Regions from separate parts of the Yersinia alsatica genome, predicted to be linked through region 1. Evidence: riboswitches for the same ligand, from Rfam matches in the RefSeq annotation. Region 1 holds a riboswitch; each other region holds the start of a gene.

Region 1 (7,868 bases):
TTCCTGCTTCAACAGCCAGCCGGAATGCTTGCGCCATTTGTACCGGCGAGCGTGCGACAGCAATGGCGGTATTCACCAAAACAGCATCTGCGCCCAACTCTATAGCTTCAAGAGCATGGCTTGGGGCACCAATCCCAGCATCGACCACCACCGGTACTTTGGCTTGTTCGATAATGATTTGCAGAAAGTCGCGGGTACGTAATCCCAAATTTGAGCCAATAGGTGCTCCCAATGGCATCACGGCCGCACAACCAACTTCTTCCAATCGTTTGCATAATACCGGGTCAGCGCCGCAGTAAGGCAAAACGACAAAACCCTCTTTCACCAGGATTTCGGCAGCTTTCAGGGTTTCTATTGGGTCGGGTAGCAAATACTTCACATCTGGGTGGATTTCCAGCTTCACCCAATGAGTACCCAGCGCCTCGCGAGCCAGGCGAGCAGCAAAAATGGCTTCTTGTGCGGTTTTTGCCCCCGAGGTGTTGGGCAACAAACGCACCCCTAATTGGCGCAGAGGGGCCAGAATGGCATCGTTGCCAGCATGTAGATCCACGCGCTTCATCGCCATAGTAATCAGCTGTGAACCGGAGGCTTGCAGTGCTGCTAACATCAATTCAGCCGTGGCAAATTTGCCCGTGCCGGTAAATAAACGCGAGGTAAAGGTAGTATCGGCGATTTTCAGCATGTCAGCCCCCAGCAATCGCTTGGAAAAGCAAAATGTTATCTCCGGCGCGCAACTGATACTTTTCCCAGTCAATGCGGGGGATGATGACCTGATTAATCGCCAGTGCCGTACCCGGCTGGTGGCGATTTAACTGATTGAGCAGCTTGTCAGCGGTGATGTTGGCCTCCACCTCTAACGGCTGGTCATTGAGCATAATGAGCATGGAGTTTGTCGTCACAATCCACCTCCACAGGCAGGGCAATGTGCCGCCCGCGTGAGTTGCAGGGTGCTCCAGCTCTGCTGCTTACCATCGAATAACCGCAGCTTGCCGCTCAATGGCGAAGGAAGCCCCGCCAACATTTTGATGGCTTCGAGTGCTTGCAAAGTACCAATCACCCCCACGACTGGCCCCAATACACCAGCGGTACGGCAGTTTCGCTGTGGCAGTTCTTTGTCTGGATAAAGACAGGCATAGCAACCATGGGAATAGGGCGGCTCAATCACCAGCAACTGCCCACTGAACCCAACCGCACTGCCGCTAATCAATGGCTTATGCGCTTTGATGCAAGCTGCATTCACCTGATGGCGGGTCTCCATGTTGTCGCTACAATCAAGCACTAAATCGACCCCAGCGACGGCATCAATCAATGCTTCTCCCGCGAGTCGCGTATCAAAGGCGATAGCTTCAATCAGTGGATTGAGACTTTGCAGGTGGTGTTGCGCCAATCGGGCTTTATTTTGGCTAAAAGATGTGGGCGAAGTGCGAACTGGAGTAGGGCTGATATCCGTAGTGCGATACAGAATTTGGCGCTGTAAATTAGTCAGTTCGAGCTGGTCATCGTCAACTAGTAATAACCGCCCAACGCCCGCTGCCGCCAGATAAAGGCCCGCAGGGGAGCCCAGACCACCCAGCCCGACAATCAATACGCTGGCACTTTTCAGCTTCAATTGGCCTTCAGGGCCAATATCTTCCAGTAACAATTGGCGGCTGTAGCGCAAGAATTCACTGTCACTTAGCTCATGCTTGTTGATCATCGCTCAGCTCCTTGCCCTCAATCAGGTGCAGCAATTGCGCAGTTGCTTGCTGCCAATCATCAGCTTGAGTAATAGCACTGACCACAGCCACACTGCCGACGCCGGTTGCCAATACCGCAGGGACGCGCGCGATACTGATGCCACCGATAGCGACGGTGGGGTAATCAGGGGTGTTATCAACCATTTGTTTAAGAACTGCCAGCCCCTGAGGGGATGACGGCATCTGCTTGGTCTGGGTCGGGAAGATATGCCCCATGGCGATATAGGAAGGCCGCACAGCCTTGGCGATCGCCAGCTCATGCCCATCGTGGGTGGAAACACCCAGCCGTAATCCGGCCTGTTGAATAGCCGCTAAATCAGTGGTTTCCAGATCTTCCTGCCCCAGATGAACACCATAAGCGCCATGCTTAATCGCCAACCGCCAATAGTCATTGATAAATAAGCGCGCCTGATAGCGTTTGCCCAATTCAATGGCAGCAGCAATATCTTGTTCGACCTGTGCATCCGCTAAATCTTTAATACGCAATTGGATGGTGGTCACGCCCACGGCCAGCAGCCGCTCTATCCACAGCAATGAATCGACCACTGGGTACAATCCAAGGCGCTGTTTGGTCGCCGGGAAACCTTGCTCAGCAGAAAATGAAGCATGATCAGACGGATTCATTATTTGCCTCCGTTTTCAGATTCGCTGGGCTGTGGTACAGCTCACTGCCACGGGAGCGGAACTCGGCCGACATCTGCTCCATACCGGATTGCAAAACCGCTATTGGCTGAGCCGCTGTCTCTTGCGCGGCCGCCAGTTCTTGTTTAGCGGCATAGTCACGCACTTCTTGTGAAATCTTCATGGAGCAGAATTTCGGCCCACACATTGAGCAGAAGTGAGCCACTTTTCCTGACTCTTGCGGCAGGGTTTCATCGTGATAAGCCCGGGCGGTTTCTGGATCGAGTGCCAAATTGAACTGATCTTCCCAGCGGAATTCGAAGCGCGCTTTTGACATGGCATTATCGCGGATCTGTGCACCGGGGTGGCCTTTCGCCAGATCCGCCGCATGGGCCGCAATTTTATAAGTGATAAGCCCTTGCTTCACATCATCTTTATTGGGCAGGCCAAGATGCTCTTTGGGAGTGACATAGCACAACATGGCGCAACCAAACCAACCAATCATGGCGGCCCCAATACCCGAGGTGAAGTGGTCATAGCCGGGGGCAATATCCGTGGTCAATGGGCCTAAGGTATAAAACGGCGCTTCGTGACAATGCTCCAACTCTTCGGTCATATTGCGGCGAATCATCTGCATCGGCACATGGCCCGGGCCTTCAATCATCACCTGTACGTCATATTCCCAGGCAATTTTGGTCAATTCCCCCAAGGTATGTAGCTCAGCGAATTGGGCTTCATCATTCGCGTCCTGAATAGAACCAGGGCGCAAACCATCACCCAGAGATAATGAAACGTCATAGGCTGCGCAAATTTGGCAAATATCGCGGAAGTGCTGGTAGAGGAAATTTTCCTGATGATGGGAAAGGCACCATTTCGCCATAATAGACCCGCCACGGGAAACAATTCCGGTCAGTCGTTTGGCTGTCATCGGTACGTAACGCAGCAGCACGCCAGCATGAATAGTAAAGTAATCAACCCCTTGTTCGGCCTGCTCTAATAACGTGTCGCGGAATATTTCCCATGTTAGGTTTTCAGCCACGCCATTAACTTTTTCCAGCGCCTGATAGATAGGAACCGTGCCGATAGGGACCGGGCTGTTACGCAAAATCCATTCACGAGTTTCATGAATATAGCGGCCGGTGGACAAATCCATCACGGTATCTGCGCCCCAGCGGGTAGACCACACCAGTTTTTCCACTTCTTCTTCAATAGAGGACGTCACGGCGGAGTTACCGATGTTGGCATTCACTTTCACCAGAAAGTTGCGGCCAATAATCATGGGCTCAGATTCAGGGTGGTTAATATTGGCAGGGATAATCGCACGACCGGCGGCCACTTCTTGGCGAACAAACTCCGGCGTGATGTTTTCCGGCAAGTTAGCACCAAAGGCTTGCCCCGGATGCTGGTGGCGTAATACTTCACCGCGAATCCGCTCACGGCCCATATTTTCTCGTAGGGCGATAAATTCCATCTCCGGCGTCACTTTACCGGCTCTGGCGTAATGCAATTGCGTAACACATTTACCATCAATCGCTTTTTTAGCGCGTGGGAGATGCTCAAAACGCAAATGATCCAAACCTTCATCAGCCAAACGTTGCTGGGTAAAGCCAGAGCTGAGGGTCGTCAGTGCCTCGGTATCCTGACGGTCGGCTATCCAGCTATCACGCAATTTGGGTAAACCGGCATGGACATCCAGTTTGGCGCTCGGGTCGCCATAAGGGCCGGAGGTGTCATAAACCGGAATAGCTTCGTTATCTTCATAACTTGGCGTGTCTTTGCTGCCGCCGATCAATGTCGGGCTGAGTTGGATTTCACGCATCGGGACTTGAATATCGGGCCGTGAACCTTGCAGATAAATTCGTTGCGAGTTAGGGAAAGTCACTCCTTGCAGGGTATCGATAAATTGTTGCGCTTCTTCGCGCACTTGTTTCCGGGGTATAGCTTTACGCGGGAGTGATGAGTTTTGAGTTGTATTATTAGACATAGCAAATTCCTACCAGTGTGGTTTATAGGGAAAATTGCTTGTCTGGAGCTTGGCGGGAGTAACGATGTTGGCCAGTGACCGGCAGCCACCTGTAAGGGGAAGACGGGCCTGTAGCGATAAATTACTCTTGTTCCCTTCGCGGGTATTAACCCGATCAGGTTCCGCGGATCCCGAATTAACGGTCTCAGCCTGCGTTTGCTTCCCTAAGAAAGCAGGTGCTAGGCACTCCGACAAGAGCCTTGAGTATATGAGGTTATCTTAAAACTACAACCCCACCAGAATAATTGGCTTATTACGCATCACTGATATCAATTTGCTTTTGTTTGCAGGTCAATCGGCTGAGCGGCTTGCCATGACTCGGCAGCCCACTGAATTAATTGATCTTCTAGCCTGAAACGGGCATCGAGTGCTTCGCCGATATCGGATAAAGCCTGTTGAAACTCGGTGCAACTATCTTGGTCTATCTCAATGTTTGTATAGCGATCATGGAATGCCATGATAGTTTGAGTGTTATTTTTTAAGGCAGGATAAACTTTGGTCGTCAGCGCCATTTTCGGGCTGGATGCACCTTCTACCTGTTTGATAATTCTATCGTAGATATGAAAATGTCCTGAGGAGAGATAATCCACCAGATTATGGCAAAAGTTCTCCAGCGCTTTTTCATTAAGCGGGGTATGCTTTTCTTTTTGCGGCTTAATACCGATCACTGCGCAATACGAGACTAAAAGTTCTTTACGTGCATGAAGCCATTGATCAATTAATTCATTACTGCCGCCAACGCGTTGAGTCAGGCTTTCCAGTCGGTTGAGCATGAGCGACTCCATGAGTAAGAATACGTCAATATGGGTTACGGAAATGTAACAAGCCAGATTCTAGATTGCCAGTGAAGTCGAGGTTGTGCAACAACGATATGGAACTACAACTTACAGGTAAAGAAAGTGGCTGGTGGATTGTCAGTCATGAAAACAAATTATGGTTACCAAAAGGGGAGTTGCCGCAAGGTAATGCCGCCAATTGGTCATTACAGGGCGCAACCGCCAGACAGATTGGTGAATGGCAAGGCCAGGCTGTTTGGCTTATTCGCCAACAGATGTCTACCGATATGGGCTCAGTGCGGCAATTGCTGGATGTGGATCGCGGTTTATTCCAATTAGCAGGGCGAGGGGTGCAATTAGCGGAGTTTTATCGCTCTCATCGCTATTGTGGTTATTGCGGTCATCAAATGCATGCCAGTCGTACCGAGTGGGCTTGCTTATGTAATCACTGCCGTGAACGCTACTATCCGCAAATCGCGCCTTGCGTCATTGTTGCCATTCGCCGTGGTGATGAAATTTTATTGGCGCAGCATGTTCGTCATCGTGGCGGTATTAATACCGTGCTGGCTGGGTTTGTCGAGGTCGGCGAAACGTTGGAACAGGCCGCCTCTCGTGAAGTTTTGGAAGAAAGTAATATCCACATTAAGAATCTGCGTTATGTGACCTCACAACCTTGGCCGTTCCCGCATTCGCTGATGATGGCGTTTATGGCGGATTATGACCACGGCGAGCTGCGCCATGATCCTAAGGAGCTGCTGAATGCCGGTTGGTATCGTTATGATCAATTGCCATTATTGCCGCCACCAGGCACCGTGGCACGCCGGTTGATTGAAGATACCGTGGCATTGTGTCGCAGCGAGCAGGACAGCTAAAGCTGGCATGCTACAATAGCGGCAGATAACTAAGGGAGCCCCACATGAATGAGTTGAAAAACGATCGCTATCTGCGTGCTTTATTACGCCAGCCGGTAGATGTTACCCCGGTGTGGATGATGCGCCAGGCAGGCCGCTACTTGCCAGAATATAAAGCCACTCGCGCTGTTGCCGGGGATTTTATGTCACTGTGCAAAAATGCTGAATTGGCCTGTGAAGTGACGATGCAACCATTGCGTCGTTATCCGCTCGATGCGGCGATTCTGTTTTCCGACATTCTGACCATTCCTGATGCTATGGGATTGGGGCTCTATTTTGAAACCGGTGAAGGTCCTCGTTTCCAATCTCCTATTACCTGCCGTGCCGATGTCGAAAAACTGCCAATTCCTGACCCTGAGCAGGAGTTGGGCTATGTCATGAACGCGGTAAGAACCATTCGCCGTGAGCTGGCAGGAGCCGTGCCATTGATTGGTTTCTCTGGCAGCCCGTGGACATTAGCGACCTATATGGTCGAGGGCGGGAGCAGTAAAGCTTTCACTAAGCTGAAGAAAATGATGTATGCCGAGCCGCAAACATTGCACCTGTTGCTGGATAAACTGGCCGACAGTGTCATTTTGTACCTCAATGCTCAAATTAAAGCGGGCGCGCAATCCGTGATGATCTTTGATACGTGGGGTGGGGTGCTGACAGGGCGTGATTATGCTGAATTTTCATTGAATTACATGCATAAAATCGTCGATGGCCTGATCCGCGAAAACGACGGGCGGCGGGTGCCGGTGACCTTGTTCACCAAAGGCGGTGGGCAATGGCTGGAAGCAATGGCGGCTACCGGTTGTGATGCTTTGGGGCTGGATTGGACCACAGATATCGCTGATGCACGTCGCCGCGTGGGCGACAAAGTTGCTCTGCAAGGGAATATGGACCCTTCCATCCTTTATGCTCCACCTGCGCGTATTGAGCAGGAAGTTAACACTATTCTGGCCGGTTTTGGTCGGGGAGAAGGGCATGTCTTTAATCTGGGGCACGGCATTCATCAGGATGTCCCACCAGAACATGCAGGTGCTTTTGTTAATGCGGTGCATCGTTTATCCAAACCGTATCATCAATAAGTTAGCGAGCGACTAGACTGATGGTTGATACTCAAGCGCTACGGGCAGAACAACGGCAACGGGCATCTGAAGTGCGTCTTCAAGATGATATTGCTAGCAGCTCGGTGCGCTTTATTGCTGGGGCTGATGTTGGCTTTGAGCAGCAAGGGGAGGTTACCCGTGCTGCTATCGCAGTCTTACGCTACCCTTCGCTCGAGCTAGTGGAGTATCAGATTGCTCGAGTAGCAACTTCACTGCCGTATATCCCCGGTTTACTTTCTTTTCGTGAATATCCTGCATTATTAGCCGCCTGGCGGCAGTTACAGCAACGGCCTGATTTGGTTTTTGTCGATGGGCAGGGTATCGCGCATCCCCGCCGTTTAGGGGTTGCCAGCCATTTTGGTTTGTTAGTCGATGTCCCTACCATTGGTGTAGCCAAAAGCCGTCTGTGTGGGCATTTCCAGCCATTGGGCAGTGATAATGGAGCACTACAGCCGCTGGTGGATGGCGATGAGCAACTTGGCTGGGTATGGCGCAGTAAAGCCCGCTGTAATCCATTGTTTATTTCGCCCGGTCATCGGGTGAGTGTGAACAGTGCGCTGGAATGGGTGCAGCATTGTATGGCCGGTTACCGCTTGCCAGAGCCGACACGTTGGGCGGATGCTATCGCATCAAACCGTCCGCAATTTCAGCGTTGGATATGGAAAAATCCTGATTTGCTTGGCAAGCATAGGGATATGATTTAATTTCGG
Region 2 (7,868 bases), 1.2 Mb from region 1:
GTCGATGGCCTTGCCCTGCACCAGTTTTTGCCCACCAATAGTGACGTTTTGATAAAGCGGGCTACCCGCCGAAGCTTTGGAGTGCGAGCCAGAGCGGATTTTGTTCACTTCTAGCAGTTTCAGCCAGCAGCTATGCAGCATCTCAATCGCTTTCTCGCGACTCAGGGTGTTTTCCAGCTCAACATCGCGGCGATACCACGGATACAAATACTGATCCAGACGGCCAAATGAAACTGAATGGCCATTGGATTCAATTTGCAAAATTAGCTGAATGAAATAGCACAGTTGCAAAGCTTGCCAGAAAGTCTGTGGTGGCTGATGCGCAATTAAATCGCAGTTCGCGGCGATAGTTTGCAACTCAATCCGCCGCCATTCGCGGGTTTCTTCTGCGGCCATTTGCCGGGCAACTGCTGCATAGCGCTCAATATGTTCGCTCAGTGCCGCCAATGAAATATCAATTGCTTTCAGGAATTGTTCTTTATGCAGATCACTCCAGTCTGTCAGTTGCAGACGGGAGCGGCGACGGGTCACTTTAGCGCGTAAGCCATCCAACCCTTTTTCCAGCAATAACGGGAAGTTAACCGCTAAATGCGCATCACCGGAGGTCATATTGCCTTCCGCTTTGATGATACCGGTTGCCAGCAGCGCTTTTTGTTCATCGGTGAACATGCCATAGCAGCGATCTTGCACGGTTTGACCGCGCCACCACGGGCACAGCTGGTGCAATACTGCTTTATCTTGCTCGCTGACCGAGAACCCTGCGCCGGGGCGATCGGCTAATTCGTCAATCTCATTTTCTATCCAACTGACGGTATATTCAGGGAAAATCGGCGCGGCGCGTAATTGACTAGCCTGATTACCAATAATCAGCTCATCATTCTTAATCCATACCGTGCGTTGCTGTAAGTGATGAGCTAGCGCCAGCGCGCGCCGGACGGGTAAGGGTTTATCCAGATGCTGTTGATAAGCTTCGGTATAATGCTGCGCTCGCTCAGTACAAACTGGCGGTTTCACAATATGAATGAGTGCGTTTTTATGCTGTTTTGTCCGTTCGCTTAAGGTTACCAAATCGAGAGTGGTCATTGCGTCATCCTCTTAAAATTGCGGTAAGGCCCTTGTCACGGGCATAACTTTCCGCGAAGGCCAGCAGATCAGGAGAGTCTAAAGGGGTACTGGCTGCCAGATAGGCTTCACCCAGCAGTGAATATTTATTGATACCCAAAGTGTGATAAGGCAAAAAATGAATCTCTTTCACACCAATTTCATCGGCGGCAAAATCGACAATCCCTTGCACCGAGTGGTTATCAGCATTGAAATCCGGGATTAGCGGCACCCGTACCGTGATATTGGTGCCTGCGGCGGCTAACTTGCGAAAGTTATCCATGACGCGTTTGGCTGAACCGCCGGTCCACTGCTGAAAACGGTGTTCATCGGTATGTTTTAGGTCCGCCAGCATCAAATCAAGCCAAGGTAAAGAGGGGGCGATATAGCGCCACGGCGTATGCAGGCAAGACTCAACCGCAGTATGGATGCCAAGCTGATGGCAACGCTGCAATAATTCAGCGGCCACTGCGGGTTGCATAAAAGGTTCGCCGCCGGACAACGTCACGCCGCCGCCACTACGCCGATAAAATGGCAAATCGCGCAGTAATGTATCCATGGTGGCATCAATATCAATCGGGCTGCCGCACTGCGTCAAAGCTCCGCTAGGGCAGCTAACCGCCAGCGCCTGAATATCATCTTCGGCTAATAATTGGCGATGAATAACAATTTGATCATCAACACGCTGAATAGCTTGCGGGCAAGCTTGATGGCATAAATCACAACCGGATAAGCAAAGGCGGGGATCAAATAGCACCTCAGGTTGGCGTGAGCGGCTCTCTGGGTTTTGGCACCAGCGACAGCTTAACGAACAGCCTTTTAGGAAAACCACACTGCGAATACCGGGGCCGTCATGAGTGGAATAACGCTGTAAATTAAAAATCATCTTACCCCTCCCATTAGCTGTGACTGCGCTGGCATCGCGGTGACTATTCGCTTTCATTGGCAACCAGTATCTGCGTAATATAGGGAAAGAAAAATTGATGAAATTTGCTGCGGAGTTCCTCTTTTATGTCTGCCTCGCGCTTGCAACAACAGTTTATTCGCCTCTGGCAACGTTTTAATGGCCAACACACAGAAACTACCTTGCAAGAACTGGCCGAAGTGCTTTGTTGCTCGCGCCGCCATGTCCGCTCCCTGCTAGGCAGCATGCAACAAGAGGGCTGGTTGAGCTGGCAGGCGGAAGCTGGCCGAGGTAAGCGCTCACAACTGACTTTCCTCTATTCCGGGTTGGCACTGCAACAGCAGCGGGCCGAAGAGTTACTGGAACAAGACCATATTGACCAATTAGTCCAGCTGGTTGGGGATAAAAAAGCGGTGCGCCAAATGCTGCTATCCCAGCTAGGGCGCAGCTTTCGGCAAGGTAAACATATTCTGCGGGTGCTCTATTATCGTCCGTTACAAAACCTATTACCCGGTACCGCACTGCGCCGCTCAGAAACCCATATGGTGCGGCAGATTTTTAATGGCCTCACCCGGATAAATGAGGAAAATGGGGAACTGGAGCCGGACTTATCTCATCACTGGCAGGCCATTAGCCCTTTGCATTGGCGCTTTTATCTGCGCCCCGCGATTCATTTTCACCATGGCCGTGAACTGGACATGAATGATGTGATAACCAGCCTGACGCGATTAATCCCTCAGCCCCTGTTTTCGCATATTACGGCGGTGCGCTCACCAACGCCCTATGTGCTTGATGTGCATCTCAGTACTCCAGATTATTGGTTGCCGTGGTTGCTAGGCAGTGCGCACGCCATGATCTTGCCGCAAGAGTGGGAAAATCAGCCGGATTTTCGTCGGCATCCGATTGGGACTGGCCCTTATTCCGTGATTCGGAATCACCATAGCCAATTGAAAATTCAGGCCTTCGATAACTATTTTGGCTTTCGGGCACTAATTGACGAGGTCAATATCTGGGTACTGCCCGATCTGTCTGACGAGCTGATTTACACTGGAGTCCAGTTGCAGGCTGATGACACCAGTAAAAATGAGCTGGAAAGCCGCTTGGAAGAAGGCTGCTATTTTTTGTTATTTGACCAGCGATCGCCCCAGACCTGTCATCCAGAGATCCGTCGCTGGCTATGTGAATTGATCACCCCAGTGGCCCTACTCAGCTTTGCCGATCCCTTTTATCAACGTTACTGGTCACCCGCTTATGGCATGTTACCGCGCTGGCATCACAACCGGCTCACGGCACTGGAGCCGAAACCCGCCGGGCTAACTGAACTGACACTGACTTTTTACAGTGATCATTCTGAATTTGATGCCATCAGCCAGACATTAACCCAGTTGCTGGCGGCCCATGGTGTCACCTTAAAAATACAGGTACTGGATTACACTCAGTGGTATCAGGGTGATGCACAGAGTGATATCTGGCTTGGCAGCGCAAACTTCTATCTGCCGCTGGAGTTTTCCCTGTTTGCTACCCTGTATGAACTGCCGTTGCTACAATATTGTTTGGATGAAGAGCTGCATCAAGATGTTGAATTATGGCGAAATAATACATTGCCAATGGCCGATTGGAGTCAAAAATTGGTCAGCCAAAATCAATTCCACCCGCTGTTCCATCACTGGCTAGAATTATATGGGCAGCACAGTATGCGCGGGGTGCGCATGAATACTCTCGGCTGGTTTGATTTCAAATCGGCTTGGTTTACGCCTCCCGAGGGATAAAGCCACTTTCACCCGCCCAGATTAATCTCTACAATAGCGCCGTCTCAACGGGGTGCAAGAATATCGCTAGCCAGGGTCAACCCAGTGTCGCAAGTGTTAAAAACACAGCGAGCCGGGTTCAGACAGTGGCGGACAGCACACAGAAACCGGAGCGTACACATGACCTTGTAAATCATGACTACGTGAGGATTTCGAATACTGCCCAACACTGTATCAACCGCGGCGCAGCACGTTTTTGCTGAGAGCAAACCCGTCGAACCTGATCCGGTTAACACCGGCGGAGGGATTTGAGAAAGATAACACCGCGCCCCCACGGAGACGGCTGTTAGCTACCGCCTCAGATACCTTTGCCACCTTTATTCTTAAGGAGTGCAAAGTGTTTAAACGCATTATTCCCTGCTTGTTCTTGCTGTCCGCGGCCGCTGTTGCTGCTGATAAACCGACCCTGACGGTCTACACCTATGACTCCTTCGCTGCCGACTGGGGGCCAGGGCCGGCAATTAAAAAAGCCTTTGAAGCCGAGTGCGATTGCCAACTTAAATTTGTGGCGTTAGAAGATGGCGTATCACTGCTAAACCGCCTGCGAATGGAAGGGAAAAACAGTCAGGCCGATGTGATTTTAGGCTTAGATAACAATCTGGTACAGGCCGCAGAGCAAACCGGTCTATTCGCTCCAAGTCAGGTGGACACCAGCCACCTCACCTTGCCGGAAAAGTGGCAGAATAAAACTTTCGTCCCTTATGATTATGGCTATTTTGCCTTTGTGTATAACAAAGACAAATTGAAGAACCCGCCAAAAAGCTTGCAAGAATTAGTCGACAGCAAAGAGCCGTGGAAAATAATTTATCAAGACCCGCGCACCAGTACTCCCGGCCTTGGCTTAATGCTGTGGATGCAAAAAGTGTATGGCGATAAAGCTCCACAAGCATGGCAACAATTGGCCAAGAAAACCGTCACCGTCACCAAAGGCTGGAGTGAGGCTTACGGCCTGTTCCTGAAAGGTGAAGGGGACTTGGTGCTGAGCTACACCACCTCTCCGGCTTACCATCTGATCGAAGAGAAGAAAAGCAACTATGCCGCCGCTGATTTTAGTGAAGGTCACTATCTGCAAGTTGAAGTCGCCGGTCAGGTTGCCTCCAGCAAACAGCCAGAACTGGCGCAGCGCTTTATGCAATTTATTGTCACGCCTGCCTTCCAAGACCATATTCCAACCGGCAACTGGATGTATCCGGTGATCAAAATGACGCTACCGGCCGGATTTGACACACTCACAGTGCCACAAAAAGCATTGCAATTTGATGCTAAAGAAGTGGCTGATCATCGCGCAAAATGGATTCAGGCATGGCAATCCGCCGTCAGCCGCTAATCCCCACATGGTTGTGGCCGGGGCTATTGGCTGCCGGACTGATAGTCGGTGTCGCGCTGCTGGCGTTCACCGCTATCTGGCGCCATGCCCCGGCAGCAGATTGGCACAGTATCTGGCAGGATAGCTATCTGTGGCATGTGATCCGCTTTACCTTCTGGCAGGCGTTTCTCTCTGCATTGCTGTCGGTAACGCCGGCGATTTTTCTCGCCCGCGCCTTATATCGCCGCCGTTTTCCCGGCCGCCAATTGATGCTGCGATTATGCGCGATGACCTTGGTGCTCCCGGTGTTAGTCGCCATCTTTGGCATCCTGACGGTTTATGGCCGCCAAGGCTGGCTGGCGGGGTTATTTGGCTGGCTGGGAGTGGATTATCGCTTCTCACCTTATGGCTTACAGGGGATTTTGCTGGCACATATTTTCTTTAATATGCCACTGGCGACGCGCCTGTTATTGCAGTCATTGGAAAGCATTGCGGTGGAACAGCGCCAATTGGCCGCACAGTTGGGTATGAACGGCTGGCAGCATTTTCGCTTGGTCGAGTGGCCCTATCTTCGTCGCCAAATTCTGCCCACTGGCGCGCTGATTTTCATGCTCTGTTTTGCCAGTTTTGCCACCGTGCTATCTCTGGGGGGCGGGCCGCAAGCCACCACCATCGAGTTAGCTATTTATCAGGCGCTTAGCTATGACTATGATCTCGGTCGTGCCGCATTACTGGCACTGATCCAACTGGGCTGTTGCCTTGGATTGGTGGTGCTAAGCCAACGGCTCAGCTCAGTGCTGGCGGTGGGAAATACTCACGGGCAAATTTGGCGCAACCCGCAAGATAGCGCGTGGTCGCGCATCAGCGACACCCTGTTAATTGGGGCCGCATTATTATTGATGGTGCCGCCATTGCTGGCGGTTGTGATTGATGGCAGCAATAAAACTATACTGACGGTGTTGCAGCAACCCGCACTGTGGCAAGCTTTCTTCACCTCTCTGGTCATCGCCATTGGGGCCGGATTATTGTGTGTCATCTTGACCATGATGCTGCTGTGGAGTAGCCGGGAGCTAAAGCTGCGCCAACGTGCTGCTTACGGGCAAGCATTGGAAGTCAGTGGCATGGTGATTCTGGCGATGCCGGGTATTGTGTTGGCAACGGGCTTTTTCTTATTACTCAACGATACTTTTGGCTTGCCGCAATCCCCCTATGCGCTGGTGATTTTGACCAATGCACTGATGGCGGTACCCTATGCCTTGAAAGTGTTGGATAACCCAATGCGTGACTTGGCCGAGCGCTACACACCGCTGTGCTTGTCACTGGACATTCGTGGCTGGCACCGTTTACGCCATATTGAGTTAACTGCGCTGAAACGCCCGCTGGCTCAGGCGCTGGCTTTTGCCAGTGTTCTCTCCATCGGGGATTTTGGCGTCGTGGCGCTGTTTGGTAATGAACACTTCCGCACCTTGCCATTCTATCTTTATCAGCAGATAGGTTCTTATCGCAGCAATGATGGCGCAGTCACTGCCTTGCTGTTGCTGCTGCTCTGTTTCCTGCTGTTTACTCTTATTGAACGACTGCCGAGCCGCCATGCTAAAGCTTGAGAAAATTACCTACCTGTACGACCACTTGCCAATGCGTTTTGATTTGCGCGTTCAACCCGGCGAGCGAGTGGCGATCCTCGGCCCCAGTGGCGCAGGCAAAAGTACCCTGCTGAGTTTGATTGCCGGTTTTTTGCTGCCGGTCAGTGGCCGAATGCTGCTGAACAATCAAGACCACACTCACACTGCGCCCGCCCAAAGGCCGGTATCTATGCTGTTTCAGGAAAATAATCTGTTCTCGCATTTAACTGTCGAACAAAATATTGGGCTGGGTTTACATCCGGGGCTGAAACTCAATCATGAGCAAAAGTTATTGTTACGCCAAATTGCTCAACAAGTGGGATTGGAAGAGTGCCTCGAGCGACTACCGGCTCAGCTCTCCGGTGGTCAACGCCAACGAGCAGCACTGGCGCGTTGCCTGGTGCGCAGCCAGCCTATTTTGCTGCTGGATGAGCCGTTTTCCGCGCTAGATCCGGCTCTGCGCAATGAAATGCTGCAATTAGTTGACCAAGTTTGCTCTCAGCGCCAGCTGACGTTATTGATGGTGTCGCATAATCTGGATGATGCCGCCCGTATCGCCGAGCGCACCTTATTGGTGGTCGACGGCCGCATTTACTACGACGGCGCAACACAGGCGCTGGTGAGCGGCAGTGCCCCAGAAGCCAGCGTGCTGGGGATTGCTACACATCATTAGTTGTTGAATAGTGAGCGCAGCTAACACCCCTGCGGCGTCAAAGACGAAGGATATTTATCCGGCTAGAACCTTCCACAACAGATGCCGATACACCGGCATAATTGGTTGCATATGTAGCCACACAAAGCTGGCGATAGCGGCGGCGATAGCCAAGAGAGTCACCCAACGCAAACGGGTCAGAGGCAGCCATTTGCTCAGGCGGTCCGGGCTACGTTTACCAAAACGCCACCAGCGCCATGACAGCCACAATGCCAGCCAAATCAGCACCACAACCACGAATAATAGCCACTTAAACATATAGCTGTTGGCACTGGGCGGGATATCAATCGCCACCCCAGCCAGTATGCCGGGGAAGAAATAGATTGGCGGCCATGTCAGGCAACCAATGATATTCGGTAGCGCGAATTTTACTGGCGGCAGGTTGAGCATCCCCGCCACCATCGGGACAATAGGC
Region 3 (7,868 bases), 2.4 Mb from region 1:
TTGGCCGTTCTGGTGGTCGATTTAAACCCAGAGTGGTGATGGCACTGGCTTTTGATGAAAATATGCGCGTCAGTGACAGCATGATCATGCGGGGAATCAGTGTTTTTGCTCGTCCACGTACATTAACGCACCTTCACGGGTTGCATCAGCAAGATTTAATCCCGGATGTGATCTTCCCTACGGATACAGCATGTCAAACTGCACTATCATTAGCGATTAAACCGAAATCATGATATTTTCACAATGAAAGTTATTCTTTTTCATGTGAAAGTTATGCCTGAAAAAGAGGCAATGGAAATACTTGAGCAGGAATCGTTATGAAACCAAAGCAGCGACAAGTCGCTATCCTGGAATATCTCCAGCAACACGGTAAAACGGCCGTCGATCAACTCGCCGCCCATTTTTCGACTACGGGTACCACTATCCGCAAAGATTTAACCAGCCTTGAAAATGAAGGGGCGGTCATTCGCACCTACGGTGGGGTCGTATTAAATCGCGATGATGTTGAGCAACCCATTGATCGTAAAACGCATATTAATACTGAAAAGAAAAAACAGATCGCCAAAGCTGCCAGCAAATTGATTAAAGACGGTGATAGTTTGGTTTTTGATGCGGGCAGTACGGTGCTGCAAATGGTGCCGCACCTGACAAAATTCAACAATATTACGGTGATGACCAATAGCCTGCATATCGTGAATGAATTGGTCGAGTTGGATAACGATCAGACCATTTTGATGCCAGGCGGTACTTACCGTAAAGGCTCAGCCTCTTTTCATGGTAGTCTGGCTGAGTCTGCTTTTGATAAGTTTAGTTTTGATAAGCTGTTTATCGGCGCGGATGGTGTTGATCTTAATGCTGGTGTCACCACGTTTAACGAAGTTTATCATGTCAGTACCGCAATGTGTCACGCCGCCAGTCGCATCATCCTGCTCGTTGACTCTTCCAAATTTGGCCGTAAAAGCCCGAATGTAGTTTGTGCGCTGAATATGGTTGATACCCTGATTACCGATAAAGGTATTAGCGACGAATATTTGCAGGAACTGCAGAAAATGGGCATTAACATCATTCTGGTTGATAAAGATGACTAATCCACTGCTTACCTATGCCCGTGAAACCCTGGAAATTGAGCTAACCGAAGCTCAGCGCTTGTTATCCCGTTTAGATGATAATTTTGTCCGAGCCTGTGAATTATTATTGGCCTGCACTGGCAAAGCGGTTGTTTCCGGTATTGGCAAATCCGGCCATATTGGCAAAAAAATCGCTGCCTCACTGGCCAGTACCGGCACCCCAGCCTTTTTCGTTCATCCTGCCGAAGCATTGCACGGTGATTTGGGCATGATTGGCCCGCAGGACGTGTTGATTTTTATCTCTTATTCAGGCCGCGCCAAAGAGCTGGATTTGATTCTGCCCTTGCTGGCCGACAGTCACATTCCGGTGATTGCAATTACCGGGGGCAAAGAGTCGCCATTAGCGCTCGGTGCCGCCTGTGTGTTGGATATCAGTGTTGAACACGAAGCCTGCCCAATGGGGTTAGCGCCAACATCCAGTGCAGTCAATACCCTGATGATGGGGGATGCGCTGGCGATGGCACTCATGCGCCATCGCGGTTTCGATGCAGAAGATTTTGCCCGTTCACACCCCGGAGGCAGTTTGGGTGCGCGGTTGCTTAACCGAGTTCATCATTTAATGAGAATCGGTGATCGTTTGCCGGTGGTCAATGAGTCTGACAGCGTGATGGAAGCCATGCTGGAGTTAAGCCGCACCGGGTTAGGGCTGGTCGCTGTATGCGACCAAAATCAACGGGTGGTGGGCGTCTTCACCGATGGTGACTTGCGCCGCTGGTTAGTCAAGGGGGGGACTTTACAGCAACCTCTTACCGGGGCAATTACCCGACCGGGCTACCGGTTGCCAGAACAATGGCGCGCGGGTGAAGCACTGGAAGCCCTGCACCAACATCATATTAGTGCGGCCCCAGTGGTGAATCTGGATGGGAAGTTAGTCGGTGCTATCAACCTGCATGACTTGCATCAGGCCGGAGTCGGCTGATTCATCCGCCTAATCATTGGAGCATGATAGTGGCAGTTAATTATCATGCTCCGACGATTAACTAGTGCCAGTTAGGATCTTGTTGTAGCTGCTGTTTCAACATGGCCTGCACCTTCTCATCAGGGCGGCCCAGCCACTGATGGGTGGCAAACTGGCTCGGGTTATCGAGAGCTTGCGGCTTGTCATCCACAGAGACTCGCATCCCCCACGCCTGCCAGCTTTGTTTTTTATCCCGACTAAATGCCACCCACATAAAGTTATTGCTGCAATCATGGGGTTTACAGATACGCCCCACTTTATATTGCTGCCCTTCCCAGTTGATGACCTCATAAGGCCCGGACGTCCCTACCCCTTTACGCGCCCATGCGGGTAGATTTTTCTGGCTCTTCACCATTTTTTGCCAACTATTTTTATAAACAGGCTGTTGCAGAAGGTCGGCGGTGGTCGGAAGAGGTTTAGCTGGTGCGGTCTGAACAGGTGCTGATGCCACTGAGGTAGCCGGCTGTGCCATAGTCCAGGAGCTGGCACTGAGTATTGCTGCAGCAACAAGACAATGGAGGGTGTGATGACCTTTCATTATCGAAAATCCTTATTATCTGATTAGTCTACTCGCCGGGCCTTGAACTAGCCTCTGTGCAATCAATTTGCAGGCGTGATATTAGTTTGCATGTCTAGGACCGCTAACTGGCGAAAAAGTTGATCCATAGCACGAATTTTCATCCTAATTCTCGTTATAGCGCAATCTGTATGACAGCTTGAGGTAAGCTATAAACCAGATATCAATGAGCCGATGAATATCTCGGCTATAAACTCCCGATAAAGGCCATACCATGTTAACCCTTGAGTTACCCGAAGCCCCCGAGAAGCTGTATTACTCCGCCGAGGATGCCCATCCGCTGGACAAACTTGAGAGCGATAAAATCGTCCAAATGGTGATTGACCTGGATGTCGCCAACTCTGACAGTGAACACTATGTCACTGGTTGGATGGGGCTAAATAGTGTGGTCGTGGTGCGGAATTATCAGAATAAACGCGGAACGGCTAATGGTTTTGTGGTCAACATGGGTGATCGCTATCGGCTGAGCATTCAATCGATTGAATTTCGTATTCCCAAAATGGTGCTGTGGATGAGTTTTCGCCGCAAACCGCGCACCATGGAGTTAATCACTTACGAAACTCTGGGCGATCAACCCAGTGGTATGCAGCAATATCGCAATATTCTCGAGGAGGAATTGCGGCATCAGTTGGATAATGATTGGCGCGCATTGAATGACTATCTGGGTGCTGCCTGCTGGCAGTTAGAAAATAATGCCCCACTGTGGCAGCAAGCACATCAAGATATCACCGGCGAGGCTATTAACCAGCTCGCCGCAGCCCCCATTTTCAAGACTAAACATTTACAAGCTGACGGGGATTACGCCGGTTTTTGGGCGGGAGATTACTTTTTTGCCATTAGGCAGCCAACAGCAGAAAATCCCCTACCCGCAGTACAAATTTCCTGGCGGGAAGATGAAAAAGATATTGGCAGCTATCAGTTCGACCTCATAAAGGACGAAGCTGGCGAGCCAAAACTGTCACTGCGCATTCGCCCACGTAAAGGCGCAGACAGTTATCTGCTTAACCGTTTTGATGCTCATCATCTGCAACGTGCCATCGCCATGTTTACAATGACACAGCGCTATTTGCTGGCACAGAAAGCGGAATAGCACTCATCCAATACCAAGTCAGTGATTCGGGCGCATGAGTGCCGCTAACACCGCAGCAGTGTCAAGGGCGCAGGATATATCCAAAATCATTGGCATTGCGGCAAGGCAGCAAGCGAAAAAGTCCCGATGAGCTTACTTGAGTAAGTGATTCGGGCGCATGAGCGCCGCTAACACCGCAGCAGTGTCAAGGGCGCAGGATATATCCAAAATCATTGGCATTGCGGCAAGGCAGTAAGCGAAAAAGTCCCGATGAGCTTACTTGAGTAAGTGATTCGGGCGCATGAGCGCCGCTAACACCGCAGCAATGTCAAGGATGAAGGATATTACCACCATTGATGAAAATGATGCACCGGCCCAATTCCCTGCCCCACCTCAAGGGTATCGGCTTGTTCCAGTGCCCCTTGTAGGTAATGTTTGGCGGCATTCACGGTATCGGCCCAACCTGCGTGTCGTGGCCGTAATGCTGCCAGTGCTGCCGATAAGGTACAGCCCGTGCCGTGGGTATGCCGGGTTGCAACCCGACGAGTCACAAAACGCTGTTCACTGTGGGGGGTAAACAGCCAGTCTGGGCTATCTTCACCACTCAAATGGCCCCCTTTCATCAGCACTCCCTGACAACCTAAAGCCAACAGCGCTCGCCCTTGGTCACACATCTCTTGCTCATCATGTGCTGGCTGGCAACCCAGTAATGCCGCAGCTTCTGGCAAATTGGGAGTAATCAAGGCAACCTGAGGTAGCAGCAGCCGGCGCACAGCATCAACCGCCTCTGGTGCCAGCAGCGCATCACCGCTTTTGGCGACCATTACGGTATCCAGCACCACAAATGGAATCGGGTAGCGGCGCAGTTGCGTGGCAACAATATCCACAATATCCGCATTAGCCAGCATGCCTATTTTGGCGCTATCAATGCGCACATCACTGAGGACCGAATCTAATTGAGCCGCAACAAACGCGGGTTCGATGGGATAGACCGACTGTACGCCACGGGTATTTTGCGCCACCAATGCGGTGATCACTGTGGTGCCGTAAGCTTGTAATGCTGAAAAGGTTTTTAGATCCGCCTGAATACCTGCGCCACCACTCGGGTCAGTTCCAGCAATGGTGAGTGCATTTATGCGCGTCATGAATGCGTCCCCGCAGATATATCAGCAGGCAAGATGGCCAATGGTGCGGTGTGAGTGGCAACAACTGAAGAAAAAACGGCAGGTTGAACGTACATATTCCTCCTAACCGGCGGTCAAGAAGACGGTACCTGTGATACCGCGACTTCCCTACGCTGGCATAATCCAGATCAGGTAATACGGGTAATATCTCAGCCATGCCACTGTTTGTGGCAGGCACCCCGAGTCAGAATTGTTATTATCACGGGCAGATGGTAGAAGATCAATCCTGTATTAGTTATCCCAATGATCAATTTCACAGACGTAGGCAAACCACAGCATGAGTATCAAGATTCGACCGTATCAAGAGAGTGACCGCCCATTTTTACGCACCTTGTATTTGGCAGCACGTCGGGCAACGTTTAGCTGGTTGGATGGGGAGCGTTTTCGTCTGGAAGATTTTGACCGCACCACTCTTTGGGAGACCATTTTGGTCGCTATCGACGGTGATGAGCACCTCGGTTTTGCCTCCATATTTATGGAAGAGAGTTTCCTGCATAATCTGTTCGTTGATCCGAAAATGCAGCATCGCGGGGCGGGAAAAGCATTATTGCAGGCGGCACAAGAGCTATTTACCACTCATGGTTCATTAAAATGTTTAGCAAAAAACCAGCAAGCACTGGCTTTTTATCAAAAAAACGGCTGGGTACCGATTGCCACCGGTAGAAGCAATGACGGCGACTATATTTTAATGCATTGGCATAATGAAAAGATTAAATAATTTTACATCTGTATAGGATAAAACCCAGATAAAAGCCTGAATAGTAAATTTGAATTTATTCAATACAATAGATTTGTGATTCAGTCAATTTTAAAAGGACTATTTATGGGCCCTATATCAAACATACCGAACCTTACAACAACGCATATCACTCAATTGAATAGTGTATCATCAGAAAAAAACAACCACAGTGAAATATTAGAAAGCAGAAAACATGCAATAGACCATATTATAAGTTCAATCAGTCACTCTTTGACTCCTCAATTCGAACCAGAAGACACAGTTGGGAGGTTAGGTGATAGAAAAGTAATCCAGCTTAACTCGGTTAAATTAGAAAGTGGTGAGGAACAATATTACGTCAAGGCAAATATGGAAAAAACACAAATTTCCAACCTCATGAGTAACGATGCAACATCATTTAGATTCAGTCAGTTAGATACAGACAATAGTCAAATAGATAAGGTGGTCTTTATTTTTGACTCTAATGTTTCTTATGACACCATCCCATCGAACAAGAGACTTTTCACCTATGACACACGAGTTGAAAATGAAATACATTATATATCCTGTGGTGGAGGAGTACGTTTTAATTTAAATGAAGAAAGACTTAGCTCTGACATAATAAATAAAAAAGCACATTCACTAAACAACATAATATTAAACTCAGAAAACAAGTCAAACCTGATCATGCAATTACGAAACTGCGTATCCAACAGCTTACATTGCAATAATGAACAGGCAGCTAAAATTAGCAAAGAATTCCCTAATTTTTTTGATAGCATGAAGAATGTAACACCAAATTTGCAGATAAATGCTCATAAACTGGCGAACGAACTTGAAAAGAGCAATTAACGAAAACTCAAAAGGGAGCCTCAGCTCCCTTATTTTTTATAAATAATGAGCGAAATTACTCTCCGCGCAATGATTTGACATCATCAGCTTTGATATTCAGTGCCGGTTGCCCAAACTGTTGCAGCAAATAATTACTCAAACTCACCACCTGCTCATCCGTCAATGTGTTTGCAAAACCAGGCATAAATACTTCGCCATCATTTGTTTTACGCGATACACCGTGGAGAATCACATTAATCAGGTTATTAGGTGCCGACGCCCCGACCACCGAATTCTTCATCAGTGAAGGATAGTAACCATCCTGTACACCCCCACCGGTAAAACCATGGCAAGAAGCGCAATTCCCTAAATACAAACGCGCACCCTCGGTGTTGTTATCTGCCGTGAACGGCATGCCGCGTAAAGTATTAACGCTGGTTGCGGGTTGCCCCCAATCTGAACGACTCTTAGTTTCATCATCTGGATTCAATGGTTTCAAGGTGCGCAGATAAACCGCCATCGCATTCAGATCGCTATCGGTTAAGTGGCGAGTACTATTTTCAATCACTTCCGCCATTGGCCCCGCAGCCTGAGCTTTGCCGTCAACATGGCCGCTACGCAGATATTGCACAATCTGCTCCTGACTCCAGCCACCAATCCCGGCATGAGGATCTGAGGTAATATTGAATGCCGTCCAACCATCAATCTCAGTACCCGCATAGGCTTTGCTGTCTTTCATGCCCATGGTGATATTTCGTGGCGTATGACATTCACCACAGTGCCCTAGCGCCTCAACAAAGTAAGCGCCCTGATTCCATTGTGCATCTTTGCTGCTATCAGGTTCGAAGCGCTGCCCGTCGAAGTTCACCAGATTCCAGAACCATAATCCCCAGCGCTGATTGAATGGGAACGGCATATCATTTTCACGATTTGGCTGATGCACTGCTGGCAAGCTGAACAGATAAGCTTTGATCGCTTTGACGTCATCATCCTTTAGCAAGGTGTAGGAGGTATAAGGAAATGCCGGGTAGAGATTTTCACCATTTTTCCCTTTCCCTTCATGCAATGCGCGCAAAAACTCCTCATCGGTCCAACTACCAATCCCGGTTGCTTTATCCGGGGTAATATTGGGTGAATACAATGTTCCCATCGGGGTTTTAAATGCCAATCCACCGGCAAAAGGTTTGCCGTCTTTGGTAGTGTGGCAGGCCACGCAGTCAGCGGCTTTGGTCAGATACTCACCACGCGCAATCAAGTTAGCGTCAGCGCTGGCATATCCGCTGGCGGCACATCCCAATGCAAGAAGCAGCAATTTCACTGAGTGACCCAGGGTTGGTTTTTTCATCTTACACCTCGGCCTTTAATGTTTCAGCGATGCGCAAAGAGAGCGCGGCAATCGTCAAG

What was found. A riboswitch is a leader RNA that binds a small molecule or an ion and turns the genes downstream of it on or off. The one in region 1 is predicted to bind thiamine pyrophosphate.
Region 2: linked by a shared signal. The riboswitch ahead of thiB (thiamine ABC transporter substrate binding subunit) and the one ahead of thiC (phosphomethylpyrimidine synthase ThiC) in region 1 are both predicted to bind thiamine pyrophosphate.
Region 3: linked by a shared signal. The riboswitch ahead of thiD (bifunctional hydroxymethylpyrimidine kinase/phosphomethylpyrimidine kinase) and the one ahead of thiC (phosphomethylpyrimidine synthase ThiC) in region 1 are both predicted to bind thiamine pyrophosphate.

Annotation. Positions count from the first base shown of each region.
Region 1 covers NZ_CP104006.1:4,512,118-4,519,985, reverse strand. Annotated here, with positions in the region: gene N0H69_RS20435 (thiazole synthase) at 1-682, opposite strand, end outside; gene thiS (sulfur carrier protein ThiS) at 684-884, opposite strand; gene N0H69_RS20425 (HesA/MoeB/ThiF family protein) at 896-1,696, opposite strand; gene thiE (thiamine phosphate synthase) at 1,680-2,360, opposite strand; gene thiC (phosphomethylpyrimidine synthase ThiC) at 2,347-4,341, opposite strand; TPP riboswitch at 4,456-4,581, opposite strand; gene N0H69_RS20410 (Rsd/AlgQ family anti-sigma factor) at 4,650-5,153, opposite strand; gene nudC (NAD(+) diphosphatase) at 5,252-6,028, shown strand; gene hemE (uroporphyrinogen decarboxylase) at 6,073-7,137, shown strand; gene nfi (deoxyribonuclease V) at 7,158-7,862, shown strand.
Region 2 covers NZ_CP104006.1:786,981-794,848, reverse strand. Annotated here, with positions in the region: gene N0H69_RS03500 (formate C-acetyltransferase/glycerol dehydratase family glycyl radical enzyme) at 1-1,083, opposite strand, end outside; gene N0H69_RS03495 (glycyl-radical enzyme activating protein) at 1,088-1,987, opposite strand; gene sgrR (HTH-type transcriptional regulator SgrR) at 2,113-3,774, shown strand; TPP riboswitch at 3,983-4,077, shown strand; gene thiB (thiamine ABC transporter substrate binding subunit) at 4,151-5,140, shown strand; gene thiP (thiamine/thiamine pyrophosphate ABC transporter permease ThiP) at 5,116-6,723, shown strand; gene thiQ (thiamine ABC transporter ATP-binding protein ThiQ) at 6,710-7,414, shown strand; gene N0H69_RS03470 (DedA family protein) at 7,469-7,868, opposite strand, start outside.
Region 3 covers NZ_CP104006.1:2,015,766-2,023,633, reverse strand. Annotated here, with positions in the region: gene gutM (transcriptional regulator GutM) at 1-233, shown strand, start outside; gene srlR (glucitol operon DNA-binding transcriptional repressor SrlR) at 318-1,088, shown strand; gene gutQ (arabinose-5-phosphate isomerase GutQ) at 1,081-2,046, shown strand; gene N0H69_RS08925 (inhibitor of vertebrate lysozyme family protein) at 2,108-2,623, opposite strand; gene N0H69_RS08920 (hypothetical protein) at 2,877-3,752, shown strand; gene thiD (bifunctional hydroxymethylpyrimidine kinase/phosphomethylpyrimidine kinase) at 4,076-4,876, opposite strand; TPP riboswitch at 5,004-5,107, opposite strand; gene N0H69_RS08910 (GNAT family N-acetyltransferase) at 5,193-5,633, shown strand; gene N0H69_RS08905 (hypothetical protein) at 5,739-6,485, shown strand; gene N0H69_RS08900 (cytochrome c) at 6,541-7,809, opposite strand; gene N0H69_RS08895 (GMC family oxidoreductase) at 7,811-7,868, opposite strand, start outside.